3 regions of the Senimuribacter intestinalis genome follow, and region 2 is predicted to be linked to each of the others. Evidence: riboswitches for the same ligand, from Rfam matches in the RefSeq annotation. Region 2 holds a riboswitch; each other region holds the start of a gene.
The links. Region 2 has a riboswitch for cobalamin ahead of NFR88_RS02875 (energy-coupling factor transporter transmembrane component T). Riboswitches for the same ligand answer to the same signal wherever they lie in the genome.

Region 1: another riboswitch for cobalamin. It lies ahead of NFR88_RS06210 (NCS2 family permease); the one in region 2 lies ahead of NFR88_RS02875 (energy-coupling factor transporter transmembrane component T).
Region 3: another riboswitch for cobalamin. It lies ahead of NFR88_RS09775 (energy-coupling factor ABC transporter permease); the one in region 2 lies ahead of NFR88_RS02875 (energy-coupling factor transporter transmembrane component T).

What each region holds. Positions count from the first base shown of each region.
Region 1 is NZ_CALPCF010000005.1:17,667-24,874, reverse strand. Features, by position in the region: gene NFR88_RS06225 (metal-dependent hydrolase family protein) at 1-6, opposite strand, end outside; gene NFR88_RS06220 (MFS transporter) at 27-1,235, opposite strand; gene NFR88_RS06215 (helix-turn-helix domain-containing protein) at 1,478-2,179, shown strand; gene NFR88_RS06210 (NCS2 family permease) at 2,183-3,490, opposite strand; cobalamin riboswitch at 3,557-3,731, opposite strand; gene NFR88_RS06205 (hypothetical protein) at 3,978-4,157, opposite strand; gene NFR88_RS06200 (GNAT family N-acetyltransferase) at 4,163-4,702, opposite strand; gene rpoC (DNA-directed RNA polymerase subunit beta') at 5,161-7,208, opposite strand, start outside.
Region 2 is NZ_CALPCF010000002.1:174,748-181,955, forward strand. Features, by position in the region: gene rplQ (50S ribosomal protein L17) at 1-5, shown strand, start outside; gene NFR88_RS02870 (Rpn family recombination-promoting nuclease/putative transposase) at 99-1,010, opposite strand; cobalamin riboswitch at 1,287-1,478, shown strand; gene NFR88_RS02875 (energy-coupling factor transporter transmembrane component T) at 1,594-2,502, shown strand; gene NFR88_RS02880 (ABC transporter ATP-binding protein) at 2,475-4,121, shown strand; gene NFR88_RS02885 (ECF transporter S component) at 4,100-5,032, shown strand; gene NFR88_RS02890 (fibronectin type III domain-containing protein) at 5,151-6,446, shown strand; gene NFR88_RS02895 (DUF4430 domain-containing protein) at 6,448-7,208, shown strand, end outside.
Region 3 is NZ_CALPCF010000010.1:50,347-57,554, reverse strand. Features, by position in the region: gene miaB (tRNA (N6-isopentenyl adenosine(37)-C2)-methylthiotransferase MiaB) at 1-556, shown strand, start outside; gene NFR88_RS09800 (NUDIX hydrolase) at 553-1,119, shown strand; gene NFR88_RS09795 (KilA-N domain-containing protein) at 1,684-2,526, shown strand; gene NFR88_RS09790 (energy-coupling factor ABC transporter ATP-binding protein) at 2,565-3,407, opposite strand; gene cbiQ (cobalt ECF transporter T component CbiQ) at 3,425-4,201, opposite strand; gene NFR88_RS09780 (energy-coupling factor ABC transporter substrate-binding protein) at 4,209-4,529, opposite strand; gene NFR88_RS09775 (energy-coupling factor ABC transporter permease) at 4,531-5,280, opposite strand; cobalamin riboswitch at 5,441-5,623, opposite strand; cobalamin riboswitch at 5,751-5,930, shown strand; gene NFR88_RS09770 (homing endonuclease associated repeat-containing protein) at 6,045-7,076, shown strand; gene NFR88_RS09765 (sirohydrochlorin cobaltochelatase) at 7,090-7,208, shown strand, end outside.

The sequences.
Region 1 (7,208 bases), on a different contig from region 2:
TTTCATATTACATTCCCTCCAAATCTTTACATCACTGCCCGCTCAGATTCAAAGCAGTGATTTTTCTTTTCATATAAATGCAGCAACACTGCACAAACCACTACAATTCCAAGACCAACTATCAGCAAAATAAAAATGTTGTTATATCCATCTGCGCCTTTTGTATCCAGCCATTTTCCACATAAATTATACAGCCACAGGTCAGTTGAATAGCCTACTGCTGAAGCAATCCCCATAGAAGTTCCGGTAATTTCAAAAGGAACCTTCGCTTCAGGAATCGGAGTATATAGGCCGGAACGGCTCAGCGCAATTACACTGATAAGTACAATACTCAAAATCACCGCAATTGTTTTGCTGGATTCCTGATGCGGAACAAACAGCAGACCCACAATCGTAATACCTATAGCGATACAAACCAGAATCAAGAATTTAGGCGTGCGGCACTTATCCAGAAGAAGCCCTCCCAGCGGCGAGAGGATGATTCTTACCACCGAACGATTTGCAATTGCAAAAGCTGTACTGAAAGTCACAGATACACCGAACAAGCCAGATAAAAACGGGTTGAGATATGTTGCACCAGAGATCACAATAAACAACCCCATAACAATAAACCCGTTCAACCAGGTCACCGGATGCGCCAGCGCTCTTCCAAGCATAGAAAACTTGAAATCATCGTTAGACTCTAAGCCCTTTACATCCTTCACCAGCACCATAATTAAAATAGCCACAATCGCAATTACAACGGCAAAAATTGTCGTTACATATCTGAATCCCATGCTTTCTGCAAACTGTGACAGTGCCGCCAGCACACCGTAACTCATAATTGCACCTACAATTGCTGCACACATTTCAAAGAATCCAAACATCTTTCCTTCTTCGTTTTCATCTGCCTGTGCACGAACCAATTTCAAATATGCCGACCAGTGAATGAAGGTTGTCGATACGCCGAATCCCAAATAGCAGCCAATTAACACCAAGTAGTTAGGTGCAAAGGTCATAAGGATGCCCAGACCTGCTGTCAAAAGCTGTGAAATTACAACCAGCTTCTTCGGTGAAAATCTATCTGCTAAAATACCACCCAGCAGATATCCCGGCGTTGCTGTAAAAGAAAACATCGTCAGTAGCATCCCCGCCTGCTGATTAGATAAATGAAATGCCTCCAAAAATTGCGTATAAAAAGTCGAACTTAAATAGGGCAAATTATAGCACAAAGTAGACAGGGTCAATAAAAACACAATGAAATACTTTCTTCGATCTTTCAAAATAATCACTCCTTATAATAAATTTTCTATCATTATAAAGAACTTCCTTTTCCTTTTCAAAAAACGGTATTTTCATTTTACGACTATTTTCTGCACTTTTTTCCAACAACATTGGATTTTTTGCATAAAATATGCTATACTAATAAAAAACTTTACGAGTTTTACTTTATTTCAGAGAAAAAAGCAATTATATGAAATCTTTGCGGAGGTACAGCATGGAAGAAACAATACGCAGTATACTTGGTCAGCGCATTCGTCACTACAGGAAACAAAAACATTACAGTTTGGCAGAATTTGCTCTACTCATTAACAAAAGTAAATCTTCCCTTTCAAAATATGAGCGTGGGGAAGTATCAATTGATGTGGAAACACTCATTATTATTGCAAAGAATCTTGATGTTCATATTTCACAGCTTCTTGACATGGACTATTTACTTCCAACTGAGAATTTATCACAAGAAACACCCGGTTCTTCACAACCAGGAAAAATCTATTATGTGTACGTACCCTCTCTCATACAGAAAAAAAACAAAGAGGTCAACATCTTGACCATAAATCAAGAAAAAGCTTCCTTTTATGGGCGTGTAGTCGACCCCACCGATTTTGCTAAGTGCACCTATTATTACACAGGAACAGTGCAGACTTTCGATTCATCCCAGAGGATTTTCCTCGCAAATACTGCAAATAAAAATGATTTGCTGGTTCTGGATCTTACCAGCAATTTTGGTACATCTTCAATTATCGTTGGTCTGTTCTGCAGTCTTTCCCTTGGTCGATACGATTCCTTTGTCAGCAAATGTATCGCTACCGAGAATCCTCTTACCGACCTCACCGAAGCCACTGCACTCACAGCTCCAACACGTGATGAATTGAACCAGCTAAAGAAAAGGCATATATTCAAAATACTGCAAACCTAAATTTTACAGGCAGAAATAAAGAAAAAATACCATAGCCAGCGCCACAACAGGCAGATTCACCTCATTTCTTCTGCCAGCGGCAATTTTGCAAATCAGATAAAAAATAAATCCCGCAGCAATTCCTGTCGTAATGGAGTATGTCATAGGCATCGCCACTATGGTAATAAATGCAGGAATGGCGTCATCCAGACGACCAAAATCAACTTTTTTCACTTCCATGAGAAGATACATTCCCACGATAATCAAAGCCGGTGCAGTTACAGCACTTGTCATCACCCCTGTCAGAGGCGAGAACACAACCGCCAGCAAGAAGCACAAAGCAGTTGTTACAGCAGTCAGACCGGTTTTTCCGCCTGCCGCAATCCCGGAAATCGATTCCGCATAGCATGTAACGGTAGAGGTTCCAAATAAAGCGCCCATCACAGAACCTGCCGCATCAGCAATTAAAATCGACCCGCTTCCCGGCATGGTTCCCTTTTCATCAGTCATTCCCGCCCTGGAGCTGGTGCCGATTAAAAAACCAAGGGTATCAAACATATCAACCATGGTCAATGAGATAATAAGCGCAATAAGTGACAGGATACCGGACAAGCCCGCTTTTCCTGAAATCAATCCGGAAAAATCAAGCTTAAAAGCCACGTCCGCTATTGCGCCCGGAAACTCTGCAAGGTGGTCGGGCATCGCTGTCTGTCCTGCCGCCAGACTCAGTACAATCGTTATCACCATACCGATAATCAAACTTCCATTTATGTTCAATACCACCAAAACAGCTGTGATTGCCACTCCAAGCAATGCAATCAGAACTGTAGGCGAACTGAGATCCCCGAGAGCAGGCATTCCGCTTGCTAAAGATATAATCCCTGTATCCAGAAGACCAATGAGCGCTATAAACAGACCCACGCCGGCGCTTATAGCGTATTTCAGATTTACAGGTACTGCATTGATTATCTTATCTCTCAGAGGCGAGATAACAATTAGAAAAAATAGGATTCCGGAAAGGAAGGTAAGTGCCAGCGCCTGCTGCCATGAATATCCGTAAATTCCGCATAGGGTATACGCAAAAAAGGCATTCATCCCCATACCCGGCGCCATCGCAAAAGGCTTATTGCTCAAAAATGCACACAGCAGCGTGCCTGCTGCGGCAGAAAGACATGTAGCAACCATAACGCCGCCGGAACTCATGCCTGTAGATGACAGAAATACCGGGTTCAGAAAAATGATATACGCCATGGCAAAAAAGGTTGTCAGACCGGCGCGTACTTCCTGTCTGACAGTGGTGTGATTTTCTTCCAGTTTAAATAGTTTTTTCATTAGTGCCCTCCATATAAAAAAATAACGCATCCGGCAGAGATACTTTCGCATCATATCTCTCCAATGCGTTTGCGCTGCTTCCCAGCTGGTGTTCTGACTCCAGTATCAGCATCTTTCTTCGCCTTCCCGGTTTCCCAGTGACATCATGAAGAAGACTCCTCTGTTACAGCGTTGGCGGCGTACAGGAATTTCACCTGTTTTCCTTTAAACCCTTTCGGGTACTGGCAAGCTCTTTTCAATTTTCATATATCATTATACACAATTTGAGCGAAAATGCAAGACTTTTGCATGTCTTCAAACAGGGCAAAGGCATGAAAAAAGAAATGTGACAAATATTCGTGATTCTTTTATTTTTGTCAACATCAGAAACCGTTCTCAGACTGACGGAAAAATCTCTTGAAGAGTGTACAAAAGGAAACGCCGTAAACCTGTCAAACTCCACTTATAAAGACAGCCGCCCTTTTCGCTAGGCGGCTGTTAATTATTCTTAATTCTTTAGACATCCCACCGGCACTACATAAATTCCATCCTGCCTTCGGTAAGCATAATCACCTACGCCAATAAGAATCATTAAAAAAGCCGGTTTTTTCATTTTATCTGTGTCTATTTTTTTCGGCGTGTTGGCATAATTTTTTTCGGCGTGTTGGCGTTTTTCCAGCTTATTCACTGCATTCATTTACCATATCGCTCAAAGTATTCCTCCGCCAGCATGGACATCAGGTGCACATCATAGAGGACGCCGTTCTTCCGGCAGTTCTTTCGCAGCACGCCCTCGTACTGAAATCCCAGATTCAGATACAGGTGCGCCGCTGGATTTCCCGTGTAATGATCCAGATATACCCGTTTCATCCCAAAATCCTCAAAGCACAGTTTCATGGTCGCTTCCATAGCCTGTCTGCCGTAGCCTTTGCCGCGAAGTGCCGTATCCGCAATGTAAATCCGCCAAATTTCACACTTCCAGCCTTCTATGATATCGCCAAGAATAATTCTTCCCACCGGCTCACCGCTCTCGCGCAGACAAATAGTGTACTGGCGCATATCGGCAGCCTCATCAAATTTCACATATGCCTTGGTCACATCCTCCAGACTCTGCCCGTCCGCAATGCTGAAAAACTCCGTTACTGCAGGCTGCCTTTCCCATGGGTCAAAATACTTTAAATCCTCAAAAACGCTGTCGCGTATGATTAAATCTTTGGTTTCAATCGGGTTCATATCCTTTCTCCTTTCAGAATTCACCGCCAAATCTTTTCCCTAAATTAATTTCAATATATCGCACAATTCCTATTAAGTCAATAAAAATGACTGGCTCCCAATTTAACGATGATTCCACGATACTCCTTCCTCATGGCAAAATGCATATTTTTAAAGAAATCTCCGCAAATATGCACATCAGTCTGCATATTTGCGGGGATTTTGCATTATATATGCATATTTTTCACTGCGAACCGGTAATCGCGTTGCTATTTCAGAGTATTTTATTGGCGAAAATGCATATGAGAGGAAAAATCGCCAAAAATATGCAGATTCCTTCAGGACGTTATGCATATTTTAGGTCTTTTTTACGAATATATGCACAGGCGGCACAGAACGTACTAACAAAAAGGAGCTACCTCCTCAGATCAACCTAATTGGTCAACCGTACAAGTAGCCCCTTTACAATATCCAGTCTCTTATTCTAATTCAATCAGCTCGGATTCTTCCGGTTCCAGCACCAATGCTGTATCCATTTCCATAATACCCTCGTTAGGCATGCTCATCAAATCCAAATCTTCTGCGCTTTCATCATCCATCGCTTCCACGTCAGCTTCAGCTTCTAACAGGGCCTCTTCCTGCATACGAGTATATTCACGCATGAATTCCTCATTTACACCGTAATCCACGTCAATATTTTTGTAACGCTTCATACCGGTTCCTGCAGGAATCAGCTTACCGATGATAACGTTTTCCTTCAGACCCATCAGCTTATCGTTCTTGCCCTTAATTGCGGCATCAGTCAGAACCCTGGTGGTTTCCTGGAAGGATGCTGCAGACAAGAAGGAGTTAGTTGCCAGAGAAGCCTTGGTAATACCAAGCAGCATCTGTTTCGCTTTTGCAGGTTCGCCGTCTGCTGCAAAGGCAGCTTCGTTTGCTTCCTTGATTTCAAACTTGCTGTACAGACCACCCGGAAGCAGATCCGTATCGCCTGCGTCTTCAATCTTGAACTTGGAAAGCATCTGGCTTACGATAACCTCTACGTGCTTGTCGTTGATATCTACACCCTGGTTCTTATATACACGCTGCACTTCCTTGAGCAGGTACTGATATACGCCCTCAACACCGTTGAGTCTCAAAATATCGTGCGGGTTCAAAGGACCGCTGGTGATGTTACCGCCGGCAAGGATATAATCGTCCTTCTTTACGGCAAGTCTTGCGCCATAAGGCACAACGTAAGTCATATCTTCTCCGTCATCGCTTCTTACGATAACCTCTGTCTTATTGTCAGTTCTAGGCTGAATATCGATTACTCTGCCGTTTGCCTCGCAGATTTCTGCAAGACCCTTTGGCTTTCTAGCCTCGAACAATTCCTCTACTCTCGGAAGACCGTGGGTGATATCGGAACCTGCAACACCACCGGTATGGAATGTTCTCATAGTCAGCTGTGTACCCGGCTCACCGATGGACTGTGCCGCAGTGATACCGACAGATTCACCGATATTAACCTCTTCACCTGTTGCCAGGTTTCTTCCGTAGCATTTTGCACAAATACCGGTTCTGGAGTGACAAGTCATAACGGAACGGATTGCAACGGAGTCAATGCCTGCGTTGACAACATCCATTGCCTGTTCATCGCTGATTTCCTCGCCCTGTTCAACAATGATTTCCCCGGTCTGCGGATTTACAATGTCAAGAAGCGCAGTTCTTCCTGCGATACGCTGATTCAAAGGTTCGATGACTTCTTTACCGTCGGTAAAGGCTCTAACCTCCACACCCTCGTCAGTGCCGCAGTCAAATTCCCTAACGATAACGTTATGAGATACGTCAACCAGTCTTCTTGTCAGATAACCGGAGTCGGCTGTACGAAGCGCTGTATCGGCAAGACCTTTACGAGCACCGTTGGAAGAAATGAAGTATTCCAAGATTGAAAGCCCTTCACGGAAGTTCGCCTTAATTGGAATTTCTACAGTCTTACCAGTTGCGTTCGCCATCAGACCACGCATACCGCCGACCTGTCTGATCTGGTTCTTACTACCTCTGGCTCCGGATGTTGCCATGATGTTCAGATTGTTCTGCGGATCCAAAGATTCCATCAGTGCGTCTGCTACATCATCCGTAGTCTTGTTCCAGATTTCAATAACTTTATCGTATCTTTCAGAGTTTGAAATCAGACCCATTCTGAAAGCTTTTTCGTATTTGTCAACTTCTTTCTGAGATTCTGCTACGATATCCCATTTGTTGTCAGGAATTTTCATATCGTCGATACCGATTGTAACGGCAGCCTTTGTGGAATAGTGATATCCCATATCCTTGATATAGTCAAGCATGATAACAGTTCCAGTATTGCCATGTGCTTTGTAGCACTTATCGATAATCGCACCCAGCTTTTTCTTGTCGCAAAGGAAGTCAACTTCCAAGGAATACGGGTCAACATTTCTGTCAACAAAGCCGAGATCCTGCGGAATCTGCTGGTTGTAGATGAATCTTCCCACAGTGGATTCAACCAGATGTCCTCTCTGGTCAT
Region 2 (7,208 bases):
TATAATCAAACATCAACTTAATACTAAACATGAAAACCCTGTAAGGCATACGCCTTGCAGGGTTTGTTCATTCTATATTTCTTTATGGATGGGAACGCTTAGTACGTCTTGCTATATTTTAAATAGTACTCTTGTGCTTTATCCTCGGTTAGGGAGAAGTGCTTTTGCAGCTTAGAGAGAATCTGTACCTGCGTCTTTCCTTCTTCCAGATTATCCAAAATAAGGGCGGCGATGCCCTGTTCTATACCTTCTGCTTTACCTTCTGCGAGACCTTCTCGTCTGGCTGCATCACGTTCCGTAGTACGGTCGTGTTTTGCCATCTCCTCATGCCATAAGAGAACTTCTAAGACTTCATCGTCTGTAACATTTTTGTATACCCGATCGGACATATGGATTGCCTCCTCATCAGTTTCTAAGAGTTTTGCAACATAGTCTTCTTTCTGGTCATCACCAACGTATTTTATATAGGAACAGAACTGCTCCAACGGGCTCATCAGCGAAGGATCTTGCGCCTGCAGTTTCCCCAACTCCAGAAAATGAATTTCCAGCTTGTCAGTCAGAGGGTACCCGTAGGTGTCCTCTGCCATGATAAACCGGGTATGGAAATCCGGAATATGGCTGAACTGTATGCCGTTGACAAAAGAGATGACTACGTTTTTCTTCATTTTATCATAGTTTTCCCCGGAATCCAATGAAGAATTTGTCATGCGGCAGCCATACAGCAGAATACGGTTTTCGAAGCCATCCTGTACTTTATTCTGCATTTCCACGTTGAACTGCTCTCCATCATGGGTTTTGGCGCGGATGTCCATAATCGTGCCTTTATCGCTCGGTTTGAAGCCTTTGTGCACGCTGTTTAGAACGGTAACCTCTGTAATGGGATCATCTTTGCGGTCCAGAACCAGATTCAGCATAGCCATCAGTGCATGGCGGGATGCATCTGTATCGGACGCATAGACAAAGTAGAAGACCAGATCATCAGTCAGGCGTAATTGTGATTTTTGTTTCATATTTCTCCCTTTCTTTGAACGAAATCAGCAAAATCAAAAAAGAGAAAATGACAAAATAGTAAAAGTTTGCCTTTTTCTCCTTGTACTAATTTTATCATGGAAAAATCCCCTAGTCAATACAAAATTTGGAAGATGATAGACTGAAAGAAGAAACGGGCTGCCAGCTATGTTTTGAGAAAATACTTTGTAAAAATGGTAAACTGATTTGGAAGCAGAGTTTTATACTGTACAAAGCTTTCCGCCTGTGCTATACTGTATATAAATCATTAGAAACAATTGAATGAAACTATTTCATGTTCTGATAAGTTGTCAGCTAAGAGGGAAGCAGGTGTGAGTCCTGCGCGGTTACCGTCGCTGTATTGAAGGAATGCTGCTAAGAAACCACTAACGTTTCGTGGTGAAACGTCGGGAAGGATAGCAGTGTGATGATTTCTGAGCCAGAAGACCTGCATGGAGTACTGAAGCGGCTGACGGTTATTGGCTAAGCAAGATAGAACATACAGAAAAAACGGACTGTAGCACCTTTGTGCTACAGCCTTTTTATTGTCTGAGGAAAATAATCTCATATCACAGGAGGTGGGCTATGGAAAATAAAGGACTTGGTGAAACGGCGGAATTTTGTTCCTTTCACCCCCTTGTAAACATTACCTATTTTGCACTGGTTGTGGGTATTACTATGTTTTCTATTTCACCGTACTTTTTGGCGGTGAGCCTGGTATTTTCCTGGAGCTATGCCTTCGTGCTCAAAGGCTTTAAGAGCCTGAAGCTGAACCTTGGGATTTCGCTGGCTATGCTTCTTGTCATGGTAATTATCAACATGTTCTTCAACAACAATGGAGAAACGGTGCTGATGTATATCAATACCAACAGGATTACAGCCGAGTCTATCGTTTACGGTATTGCATCTGCAGTTATGCTCATTGCCGTGGTTGTGTGGTTTTCCTGTTTCAACGTAATTATTACAGCGGATAAGCTGATTTACCTCTTCGGAAAAGTTGCACCAGTGCTGGGGCTGACCCTGTCCATGATTTTCAGATTTATCCCCCTGCTCAAAAACCGCTTTGCGGAAATTACTCTGGGACAAAAATGCATGAAACGCAGTCATACCGAAGGAAATTTAATCAGACGCGCCAGACAGCTTTTAAAGGAAGTATCCATCTTAATCGCATGGTCATTGGAAGCATCTATTGAAAGTGCCGACTCTATGGAAGCCAGAGGTTATGGACTGAAGGGCAGAACAAGCTTTCACCTCTTCAAGTTTTCGAGAAGAGATATTGCCATGCTGATATTGATGGCAGTGACGGCATGTCCGGTATTTTATGGGGCTTATCTGGGTGTTACCAACATGTACTTTTATCCGAAACTGGTCTTTCCTCAGTTGGATTTGACAACAGCGCTGATTTTAATCAGCTACGCAATTTTATCAGCGGCACCGATGATTGTCGATATCATAGGAGAATATAAATGGAAACAATTAGACTTGAACATGTGACTTTTTCTTATCCTCTAGCGGAAGGTAACGCCTTAAAGGATGTAAGTTTTGCTATAGAGCCCAGCGAGTTTATCGTACTGTGCGGCAAGTCGGGCTGCGGAAAAAGCACTCTTTTGAAGCAACTGAAGAAAAATTTGATTCCCTACGGCAATCTGCAGGGGCAGGTTTTGTACTGTGGAGAGCCTGTGGCAGACCTCGATGATCGGCGCAGTGTAACGGAAATTGGATTTGTACAGCAGAATCCGGACAATCAGATTGTTACGGATAAGGTTTGGCACGAGCTTGCCTTTGGTCTTGAAAGTTTGGGCATGGACAATGCGACTATTAAGCGAAAAGTGGCAGAAATGGCAAGCTATTTCGACATTCAGGGCTGGTTTCGCAAAAATGTAAGCGAACTGTCTGGCGGACAGAAGCAGCTTCTCAATCTGGCGTCCATTATGGCAATGCAGCCGAAGCTTCTGATTCTGGACGAACCGACTTCCCAGCTGGATCCTATTGCGGCTTCAGAATTTTTATCAACAATATATAAAATTAACAGAGATCTTGGTACGACCATTATTATTTCGGAACATCGCCTTGAGGAGATATTCCCTATGGCAGACAAAGTCATGGTTATGGACAAAGGTGAGGTTATCGCTTTTGATGAGCCGGGAAAAATTGGAGAATTCCTGTCCGGAGAATCAGAAGCGGATAGGCATCCAATGTTCTATGGGCTGCCTGCAGTGATGAGAATTTTTTCTAGTGTATTGCCTGATGAGAAGAGCCCGCTGACCATCAGAGAGGGCAGACTTAAGGCGGCAGAACTGCTGGAGGGAAAGAGCCCGGAGGTTACAACACCAGTAGAAGAGCAGCCGGCAGAGTCTTCCGGCAAGGCAGTAATCACGGTGAAAGACCTTTGGTTTAAATACAGCAGAGAAAGCGGTGAAGTACTGCGGGGTCTGAATCTTTCCGTGGAAGAGAATCAGTGGTATTGTCTTCTTGGCGGAAATGGAACCGGAAAGAGTACGACCCTGAAAATGATTGCAGGCATGCTAAAGGCGCAGCGGGGCACGGTGAAAACCGACAGGGATATCATGTCTATGCTTCCACAGAATCCGCAGGCGCTTTTTACAGAGATTACAGTGGAAGAGGAACTGCTGGAAGCCCTGCATTTTATGAAAATGTCAGACAGCAGCAGAATTGAGCATGTTAACGCTATGCTTAAGCTGATGGAAATAGAGCATCTTCGCAAGGCGAATCCTTACGATTTGTCTGGTGGAGAACAGCAGAGGCTGGCACTTGGCAAAATCCTTCTGCTGGAGCCTAAGATTCTGCTTTTGGATGAGCCGACTAAGGGGCTTGATCCTTTTTTCAAGAGAACCCTTGCGGGGATTCTGCGAAAGCTGGTGGAAAGCGGCGTGACCATTTTTATGGTTTCTCACGATGTAGAGTTCTGCGCAGAATATGCGGATAAGTGCGCAATGTTCTTTGACGGAGACATTGTATCTATTGGTGATCCGAAGACCTTCTTCTCCGGCAACAACTTTTACACAACCACGGCAAATAAGATTATTCGTCAGTGGAAGCCGGACGGTATCACCTGTGAGGAGGTGGCTGCATGGCTAAAAGCTACAATTTAACTCAGGTAGAAGCAGCACATCGTAAACGGACGCTGGTATCGGCAGCGCTGATTTTTCTGGCAATGCCACTGACAATTTTCATTGGACTGCAGTTTGGAAAGAGCAAGTTTATGATTGTCAGCGTGATTCTGCTGATTTATACCATGCTGCCTTTCTTCATGGTCTTTGAAAAACGAAAGCCAAAAGCGAGAGAAATCGTTCTTATCGCCATGATGTCGGCGCTGACGGTAAGCCTGCAGCTGTTTTGCCATATTACGCTGCCGCTGCAAATCGGTACGGCGATGATTATCATATCAGGTATTTCTCTGGGACCGGAGGCAGGATTCCTCATTGGTGCGGTATCCCGGTTTGTCTGCAATTTTTACATGGGACAGGGACCGTGGACACCGTGGCAGATGTTTTGCTGGGGCATTCTGGGCTTTCTTGCAGGTTTGGCATTTAACAAGGTGGATCTGGATGAGCTGAAATCACGCCACTTTAAGCTAATTATGGGACCAGTACTGTGCGTGATATTTGGAATACTGATCGCATATGTATGCTATCAGATATGGCCGGGCACAGACGGAACATTTTTCGGATGGAGACTCTATGTCTTCGGTTTTCTGGGACTTTTAGCGGGTGTGCTGCTGCAGCGAAAGCGGCTGCCTGTAGACGGAGTGACTTTGGCAATATTTACCTTTGTTACAACCTTCGTCCTTTACGGAGGGATTATGAATATATGCGCACTGGTAACATCAGCGGGCGCACCTGGAGCAGAATTATCTATTGAACAGATGAGACTTTTGTACATCTCAGGCGCACCTTATGATGCGTACCACGGCAGTACAGCGGCGCTATGTGTGTTTCTGTTTGGCAACAGCATCATAAAGAAATTAGAGCGGATTAAAATAAAGTATGGAATATATAAATAATGGTTTTCGCAGGTTGGCAGAGTGATTTGATGCCAGGTCCTTACTCTACAGGAGTCTCCAAAAGAGTAAGAAAAGCGGAATCTGATTAGAAAGATTTGGTTGTATAAAGGAGGAATCTATGAAAAGAAAACTACTATCCTTGTTTGTAGCGTTTTGTCTGGTCTTGTCGTTAATGACAAGCTTTGCCTTTGCGGCGGACAGTGACACACCGTACAATGAAGCGCTTGAAAAAACTAAGACCTATATTACAAAGCAGCTGACTGAAAAGGGTGCTACTTATGGAACAGAGTGGATGATTTTGGGACTGGCGCGTTCTGGTGCAAACTTGAATGACCAGCTTTTCAGCGATTACTATAACGATGTGGTGAAAACCGTCAAAGAATGTAAAGGTGTTCTTCATGCGAAGAAGTACACAGAGTATTCCAGAACGATTCTGGCGCTCAGTGCTATTGGCAAGGATCCAAGCAATGTAGGCGGTTATAATCTGCTGGAAAAACTGGCGGACTTCAATCAGGTTAAGTGGCAGGGAATTAATGGCACAATTTGGGCGCTTATTGCACTGGATTCTAAGAATTACACGATTCCAAAAGTAAAAGGCGTGGAAGTGCAGACAACCAGGGATAAACTGATTCAGGAAATTTTGAGGCAGCAGCTTACAGACGGTGGTTTTGCACTGTCCGGCTCCAAAGCCGATGTGGATATTACAGCTATGGCGCTGCAGGCACTGGCGCCGTATACTGGTCGCAGTGAAGTAAAGAAAGCTGTGGATAAGGCAGTGCAATGCTTGTCAGATATGCAGAAGGATAACGGTACCTATGATTCATGGGGAACTGAAAACTCTGAAAGCATTGTACAGACTATTGTTGCGATGACAGCACTGGGGATTGATCCGGGAAAAGATGCGCGTTTTGTTAAGAATGGAAAAAGCGCAGTTGATGGTCTGATGACCTTCTACGATGCACAGGGCGGATTCAGACATGTAAATACTGCTACAGGCGGCTACCAGCCGGTTATCAACGGCATGGCAACAGAGCAGGGGTATTATGGACTGGTGGCCTATGACAGATTTGTAAACAAAAAGAACAGCCTTTACGATATGACAGATGGTGAAAAACCGCTGACAAAACCTGCAAAGGCTACAATTTCTTCACTGAAATCTTCTAAAGCAAAGACCTTTGTGGTAAAGTGGAAAAAGGTTACAAATGCCAGCGGATATCAGATTGTTTACGCAGCAAACAGCAAATTCACGGCAAGCAAGACTGCGTCTGCTTCTAAGTCCACCTTGTCGAAGACTGTGAAGAGTCTGAAATCGGGGAAGACCTATTACGTTAAAGTCAGAGCTTACAGAACCGACGCCAAGGGGAATAAGATTTACGGAAGCTATAGTTCGGTAAAGAAGGTTAAAGTAAAGTAGTATGGATAAAGAATTTGAAAAGAAAGTCAGAATGAAGAGAATCCGGGCAGCGGCAGTGGCAATTATCGTCATTGCTATCGCAGCGTATCTGATTTATGATATGGATGTTGAGAAGGCTGACTACGGTGATTCTCTGCAGGAACAGATTACAGCTGCTCAGAGTCTTTACGATGAACAGAAGGTAAATGCTGGAAATGAAGAGGGACAGTATGCTCCATATACACTGCTTGCCTTTGCGCAGCAGATAAATAAAGCCAAAGCAGTAGCGGAGGATGAGGCCAGTGAGTACAACGCCGAAAAAGATGCCTACGAACAGCTAAAAGATGATATCAAGGCTTTTAAAAAGGCTGATAATAGCGATGTGGTATCTGTGGAAGACGCAGAAAAACTGGCTAAAGAAAAGAGATCTGAAAACTACACGGTTGATTTTAAAAAGGACAAAGAATTGTCTTATGTGATTGCAGGAGAAAATCTGAAAAAGCCGGTTACCATGAACCTGACTGCACAGGAAGAAGGACCATACTACAGTCAGATTTCTGAGATTCTTGCGGAACTTTCGCTGCAGGGGCAGGTGGTCTCTTTCTATCAGGATGGCAGCTTCGGCGGAAAAATTAGTGTGACTGCGCCGATGTATCTGGAAAAAGAGACAAAGGCGTATGCCTATAAAGTTGACCTAGAAAAGGGTACTTTAGAATATGTTTCCGATGCCAAGCTTTCCAAAGAGAGTCAGACGGCGACTTTCAGCGTGTCAGAAGGCGGCGA
Region 3 (7,208 bases), on a different contig from region 2:
TAAGCTCTGCAAGAATATTCATCTGCCGGTACAGTCAGGCAGCAGCCGGATTCTCAAAGCCATGAACCGTCACTACGATAAAGAGCAGTATCTGGCTCTTGTTGAGAAGCTGAAAACTGCTGTACCTGGCATCACTATGTCAACGGATATTATTGTAGGATTTCCGGGAGAAACAGAAGAGGACTTTGCAGAAACGCTGGATTTAGTCAGCAAAGCACGCTATGATTCCGCTTTTACTTTCCTATATTCCATCAGGAAGGGCACGCCGGCGGAAAAGTATGAGGATCAGATTCCAGAGGAAGTTAAGCATGAGCGGTTTAATCGGCTGGTAGAATTGATGAACGGCATCAGCGCGGAAAAGAACGCCGCCTATGTGGGAACTGTGCAGCAGGTGCTGGTAGAAGGACCGAGCAAAACAGGAAGTAAAACCTTTGCAGGAAGAACCGATGGGTTTAAGCTGGTGAACTTCCGCAGCGAGACTGACATGACAGGAAAGATGATAGATGTAAAGATTACAAAGAGCAACACCTTCAGCCTGGAAGGAGAAATTTTATGAATCCGAAGCTGAGAAATCTTTGCACTGTCATTACAGATTTTGTGCCGGGCTGTGAGCAGGAAGCGCGGGATAGGGAAGTTATGCTTCGTTTTTTACAAGAAAACGACAATTGTCTGGTGCGGGAGAATCTGACTGCACATTTTACAGCTTCCTCGTGGATTGTCAATGATGGTGGCGATAAAGTACTTATGGTCTACCACAATCTGTATGACTCTTGGGCCTGGACTGGCGGTCACGCTGACGGTGAAGCCGATCTGCTTTCTGTTGCAATCCGTGAAGCAAAGGAAGAAACTGGGGTGCAGGATTTCAAGGTGCTGCGGCGTGTACCGTTTTCTCTTGAAATTATCACCGTAGACGGTCATGAAAAACGCGGCGATTACGTGCCGTCACACCTTCATTTGAATTTGACCTACCTGCTGCAGGCAGATGAAAATGCGCCGCTTTCTGTTAAAGCAGATGAAAACAGCGGAGTGCAGTGGATTCCTGTCAGTCAGCTTGCGCAGCGCGTCAGCGAACCGTGGATGCTAAAGCGGGTATATGGAAAGCTTATTAGCAGGGCGTAGGTGCGGTGTGCATATATTTTGAAAAAATACTTAAAATATGCACATTATCGTGCATATTTTGACGATAAACTTCGAATATATGCATTTTTTTAAGAAAACTCATGTCGTTTATAGGAAATTTTAGCTGAATATATAGAGAGTTGTACATATTTTGAAGAAAACTCCTGAAAATATGCATGTATGGTCGAAAAATTATGCATATTTTAGGAGTTTTTTTATTATATATGCATTTCTGCAGGAATCTAATGCTACTAAATTGATGGGGAAAAAATTCATCTCCAGTTATGAGAAGGCTATAAAGAAATTTCAAACGTTGTTAGCATTAGGCGACTATAAAGATGTAAAGACTCAAACTAAAAACTGTTTTGCAGGTGAGTACGGAAGAAATTGTGAAGTGACAAAATCAACATTCGTACAGAAAGAAAAAGCTATAATTGAGTTGATTTTACATTGCAAAAGACGAACAAAATAGCTATAATGAATTACTAAAGAGTTAACATTATAGTTATGTGCAGGCGGGTTTCTTTTTAGTGAGATTATAATGACACAATAGCAGGAGGAACAATGGGGAAAGTAATCAAGGATACGATTCATGCGAATGGAATAGATATTGGAATTTACACACAGGATTTTGAAAATGAATTCATTTCATTAACAGATATTGCTCGGTATAAGAGTGATGACCCAACAGCAGTTATTCAAAATTGGATGAGAAATCGGGATGTGATAGAATTTTTGGGATTATGGGAAAAACTCCATAATCCGGATTTTAAACCCCTCGAATTCGAGGGGTTTAGAAAACAGGCAGGAGCAAATGCATTTACAATGTCACCAAAGAAATGGATAGAAGCTACAGAAGCTATTGGAATTGTTTCAAAAGCAGGACGTTATGGAGGAACATATGCCCATAGTGATATTGCAATGTCCTTTGCAACGTGGATTTCGCCAGAATTTCAGTTATATATAATGAAAGATTACAGAAGATTGAAGACGGACGAGAATAGTCGATTATCTTTGAACTGGAATTTGAATAGAGAAATTTCCAAATTAAATTATAAGATACATACGAATGCAATTAAAGAAAATCTTATTCCACCGGAATTAACGCCTGCGCAGATTGCTTATACATATGCAAATGAAGCTGACATGTTGAATGTTGTTTTATTTGGAAAAACAGCGAAGCAGTGGAAAGTCGAAAATCCTATGGTAAAAGGAAATATGAGAGATGGTGCGACACTAAATCAGCTTTTGGTGCTTGCAAATTTAGAGAGTTATAATGCCATTCTGATTACCCAAGGGAAAAATCAAAAAGAGAGAATGGAGTTGCTTCGTCAACTGACGATACAACAACTGCAGACGTTGGAAGCTGTAAGCTTGAATAATCTTCCGCAAGTAGCAGAACGCTAGTGTTTTCCTGCAAACCAGAGTTTAACAGGGTTGCAAAATTAAACCGCACTAATATATTCCTCAAGAACCTTCAGGGATTTTGGTACCGGCAGATCCGCAGGCAGGATGCCTTTTTTTACGAGGCTTTCAAAGAGCTCCATGGCTGCAGGCTTTTTTAAATTGGTCTGCTGCAAGATGGTGTCGTTTGAAAAAACCTCGACAGGAGTGCCGTGCATCAGTGTTTTACCTTCTGCAATTAATACGATTTCATCAGCCCATTCCAAAGCATAATCGACGTTATGGGTGGACATAAGAATTGTAATACCTTGTTCTACGAGCATATCCACAATTTTGTTGACGATGATTGTATGCTTAGGGTCGAGAGAGGAGGCTGGTTCATCTAAAATGATGATTTCCGGGTGCATGACTAAAACATCGGCAATAGAAACCTGTTTCTTTTGACCTCCGGAAAGAGAGTGGGTGGGTTTATGCTGAAAATCTGTAATTTCCAGAGTTTCGATGACTTTTGCGACCTCTTTGCGTGCATCTTGCTCGCTCATTCCCATGTTAAGAGCGCCAAAAGAAATTTCCTGTGTCACTGAGGCAGAAAACAGCTGATTATCCGGGTCCTGAAAGACAATGCCTACCTTGCTTCGAAGGTCTAAAAGACCTTTTTTGCTGTAGTCCACAGGCTTTCCGTCTAAGTAGAGTGTACCTTCTGAAGGTTTGTGAATGCCGTTTAAGCACAGGAAAAAAGTAGACTTTCCAGCGCCGTTTGCACCCATAAAGGCAACCTTGCGGCCACGCTCAATTTCCAGACTGAGTCCGTTTAAGGAATAGCTTTTTTCGTCGTCGTAGGAAAAAAATAAATTGTCTGCTTTAATGATAATATCTTTCGTCATGTCTTTCGCGGAAGCTCCTATCTCCATAATTTAAACCATAAAGTAAAAGCCAAAAGGGCAGTTTCATAAAGTACAATGTAGTAGATATTTCTTTTGCTGGTGGGATGGCTTTCTTCCAGCACTCTAATTTCACCATCATATCCTCTGGACTCCATAGCGTCATAAAGATTTCTGGAACGCTTCATAGATCTGATAAACAGCGCCTGCACCATAGAGGCAAAAGATTTTATTGATGTTTTAAAATCCTTGTGTCCAAGGCGGGCGCTTTGTGAAGTGGAAATGTAGTAGGCTACGTCCAGCAGCACAAAGATATACCGGTAAATCAGAAGCATGAGCTCTATCATAAGAGCTGGCACATGAAGCTTTCTGAGGACGCTTAGAATATCTGTCATAGTAGTATTAAAAGATAAAAAGTATAGACAGGATACGGCGGCTAGTGCTGTAGTGATAAGCTGTGCCCCGTGCAAAATGCCTGCAAAACTTCCAGTGACGTACCAGCTTCCAATAGGAACTGCAAAGGCGTCAAGGGGATGTTTTCCGATGTTGATGATAATGGCAGTAGTGCTCAGTATGAGAAAGGCCAGGGGGACCATCATCAAATTTCTGTATCTGGCAGCGGAAATACCGCCGCGAACAATGGTTAGCCAGCTGTTGACTCCAATGACAAAGACGCCCATAGCAATGGAACGACTGACAATACAAAAAATGAGAGTCAGCATTGCAAAAGCGAACTTTTCCATGGGGTTTACATATCTGAGTTTTGACAAATAGCACAGCTTATCTACAATAATCATAATTTATTTATTCATCCTTCATCCATTTTTTTCTTTCGTAAAACCGACCCATAAAGAAGGCGAGAATGCCGACTCCGATACCGGTCTGTACGCAGAAAATTAAACTTTCGATTTCACCGGGAATTTCACCGCCCAGATAGCTTTCCAAAATCGGTGTAAACCAAGGTTCATATTCACCGCCCTGTATTTCTTCTATAGCGCCGCCAGCAGCGTCATCAGAGCCGCCAAATTCAGCGTCTTTGAGCATTAAGAAGGGTACGACTGCGATGAGAATTGCCAGAATCAGAAGCAGAACCACAAGACCCTTTTTAGATTTCTTCTTATCCATATTATTTGCCCTCCTTGATAAATCCGATTGATTTCAGTTCAGGTTTCGCAAAGGATTCTAAACCGATGACGATGATAACAGTCAAAATGCCTTCTACGATAGCAAGAGGTACTTGCGTCGTAGCAAAAATACCCATGAATTTCGCAAGAGAAGCACCGACACCTCCTACTTCTGAAGGATAAGCCAGAGCCAGCTGCAGACTGGTAATGCAGTATGTAAGCAAATCACCTAAGGCAGCTGCCAGAAATACAGAAAACATTTTGTTTACCTTTAACTTTTTGCATAGCTTGTACACGCCATAGGTGATAAAAGGTCCTGCGATAGCCATGGAGAAAGTGTTCGCTCCAAGGGTAGTAAGACCGCCGTGAGCCAGCAGAATTGCCTGAAATAAAAGTACGATAATTCCCAAAATGCTGACTGCTGCAGGACCGAAAAGGATTGCGCCAAGACCGGTTCCTGTCATGTGAGAGCAGCTTCCTGTAACCGATGGAATTTTTAGCGAGGAAATTACAAAGATAAATGCACCTGCCATGGCAAGTACAGTGATAATTTTTCTATTATCTGTAAGGGTATTTCTGATGGAGAAAAAACCCCAGATAAGAAATGGAACGCATATCGCTCCCCATACCAGACAGTAGGTTCCGGGTAAGTAGCCCTCCATAATGTGCATGGCATTTGCCGTGGGAACCATACCAAAGACCAGTGAAAAAACTGTTACAATTGATAAAAATAATTTTTGCCTTTTTGTCATAAAGTATCTCCTTTCTTGATAAACAAATGAACAAAACACGAAATGTTGTATCTCTACGCAATAAAAAATCCTGTCATTTATGACAGGTGCAGCGATAGAAAAGTATGCAAAAAATACTTTCCGTTTCGTGTTCACACCCGGTCATCGTTCGTAACCTGTGTAAATTGGCTGTATTTGGGTAGTTCTTCTGACTTAGACATCTGGCACCCTTATCTTGCCTTCCCAGTTTCCCAGTGACATAAATTAAGATAGGGCTACGTCATTACAGCGGCGCGACCGTGCAGGACTTTCACCTGCTTCTCTTTTAAACCCCTTGAAAGGGACCCTTATACATTCAATTGTAACCTCATTATATTACCGGAGGTTGTATTTTGTCAAGCGGAGGATAGGGGCAAAAAAAGATTCTGTACAAATGCGATTTGATATGATACAATGTCAGCGTAGAAGCGTTGATGCTTTGAAATAACAACTGAATGACAAGTATTTCTTGTCTGTTTTAACAGCAAAGAGGGAAACAGGTGCAAATCCTGTGCGGTTGCCGCCGCTGTAAGGAAGGAGTCATGCCGAAATACCACTGGACAGATAGTCTGGGAAGGTGTGCATGATGAAGATATCCGAGCCAGAAGACCTGCTTGAAATACTAGGAGTGCGCCTGACGGTTATCAGGTTTCCTAAACGACAGATACAGAAAATACGGGCTGTAGCATATTTTGCTACAGCATTTTTATTATTCTAATATTAAAACTTGCTTAGGAGAAATCAAAGTGGAAGAAAGAGAGTTAGAGCTAAGGAAGAAGCTGCTGATTGAAAAGATCAGTCGAAATCCAGACAGGAAATACGGGCAGAATGACAAAACTTCTGCTGTCTGGAAAAATTATGCATTAGCAAGTCCGGACGGCAAATGTGTCTACCAAAGCTTTTCTGATGAAGAACTGCTCGCTTATCTAAGGCGTTTAGCGTCAGAACTGGGGTATGGCCCTACGCAGGGAGAAGTATTTTGGATATTGAAAGACTACATCAAACAAAGGTTTGGTAAATGGCCTTATGCGCTTCGTGCTGCAGGGCTTTCCGCGTCAGCAGGTAAAGGCGGAAAAACTATGGAGCAGATGGAAAAAGAGCGATTGCATAAGGAAAAGCTTCTTGACATGGTCAGAGAAAAAGCACTGGAGCTTGGGAAAATTCCGCATCCCAGAGATCTGCCTGAGGTTTGCAGGGAAATCAAAAAATATTACAGCGGCTGGACTTCTGTTATTAAAGCTGCAAAGCTGGATGCTGATTTTCTTAAAAGAGCAGTCTATAAGATTCCTGATTTAGAACTGGAATATATCAATATGCTGGAAGCAGTTAGAAATTTTGCTCATGAAATAGGACGAAGTCCTCTTCATGGAGAAATTGAACAGGCTGTTAAGCAGGCGCTCATAGAGCGATGCGGCTCCTGGCGCAATGCGCTGTTTCAGATTGATTTGGAACCGGTCCTCCGAATGGAGCCTTTTCACGATATTTATATCGACCATAGAATGACAGAAAATCGAAGGCATCATTCTGACAGTCTCTATGGCTGCTATTATAAGGTATTGAATCTGGATGAAGATGATAGAAAGCGCCTTGGTATGGTAAAAGATATCTATCTGAAAAACGGAAAAATTCCTATGAAAAAGGAAGTGCCAAGACAGCTGCGGCAGGATTTGCACGAAAAATGCGGTTCCTGGGGTAACGTTCTCTATCAGATTGGCGTTACGCCAAAGGAATACTACGAGGAGAAAAATAAAAAGAAAAATAGTAATCAAGGAAAGTAAGAGGAATAAAAAGATGAATCAGAAACAAGACACCGCGATTCTGGTAGTCAGCTTTGGCACCAGCTATAACGAAAATAGAAAGGTCACAATAGATGCTATTGAGCAGGCAGTTGCGGATGCTTTTTCAGATTA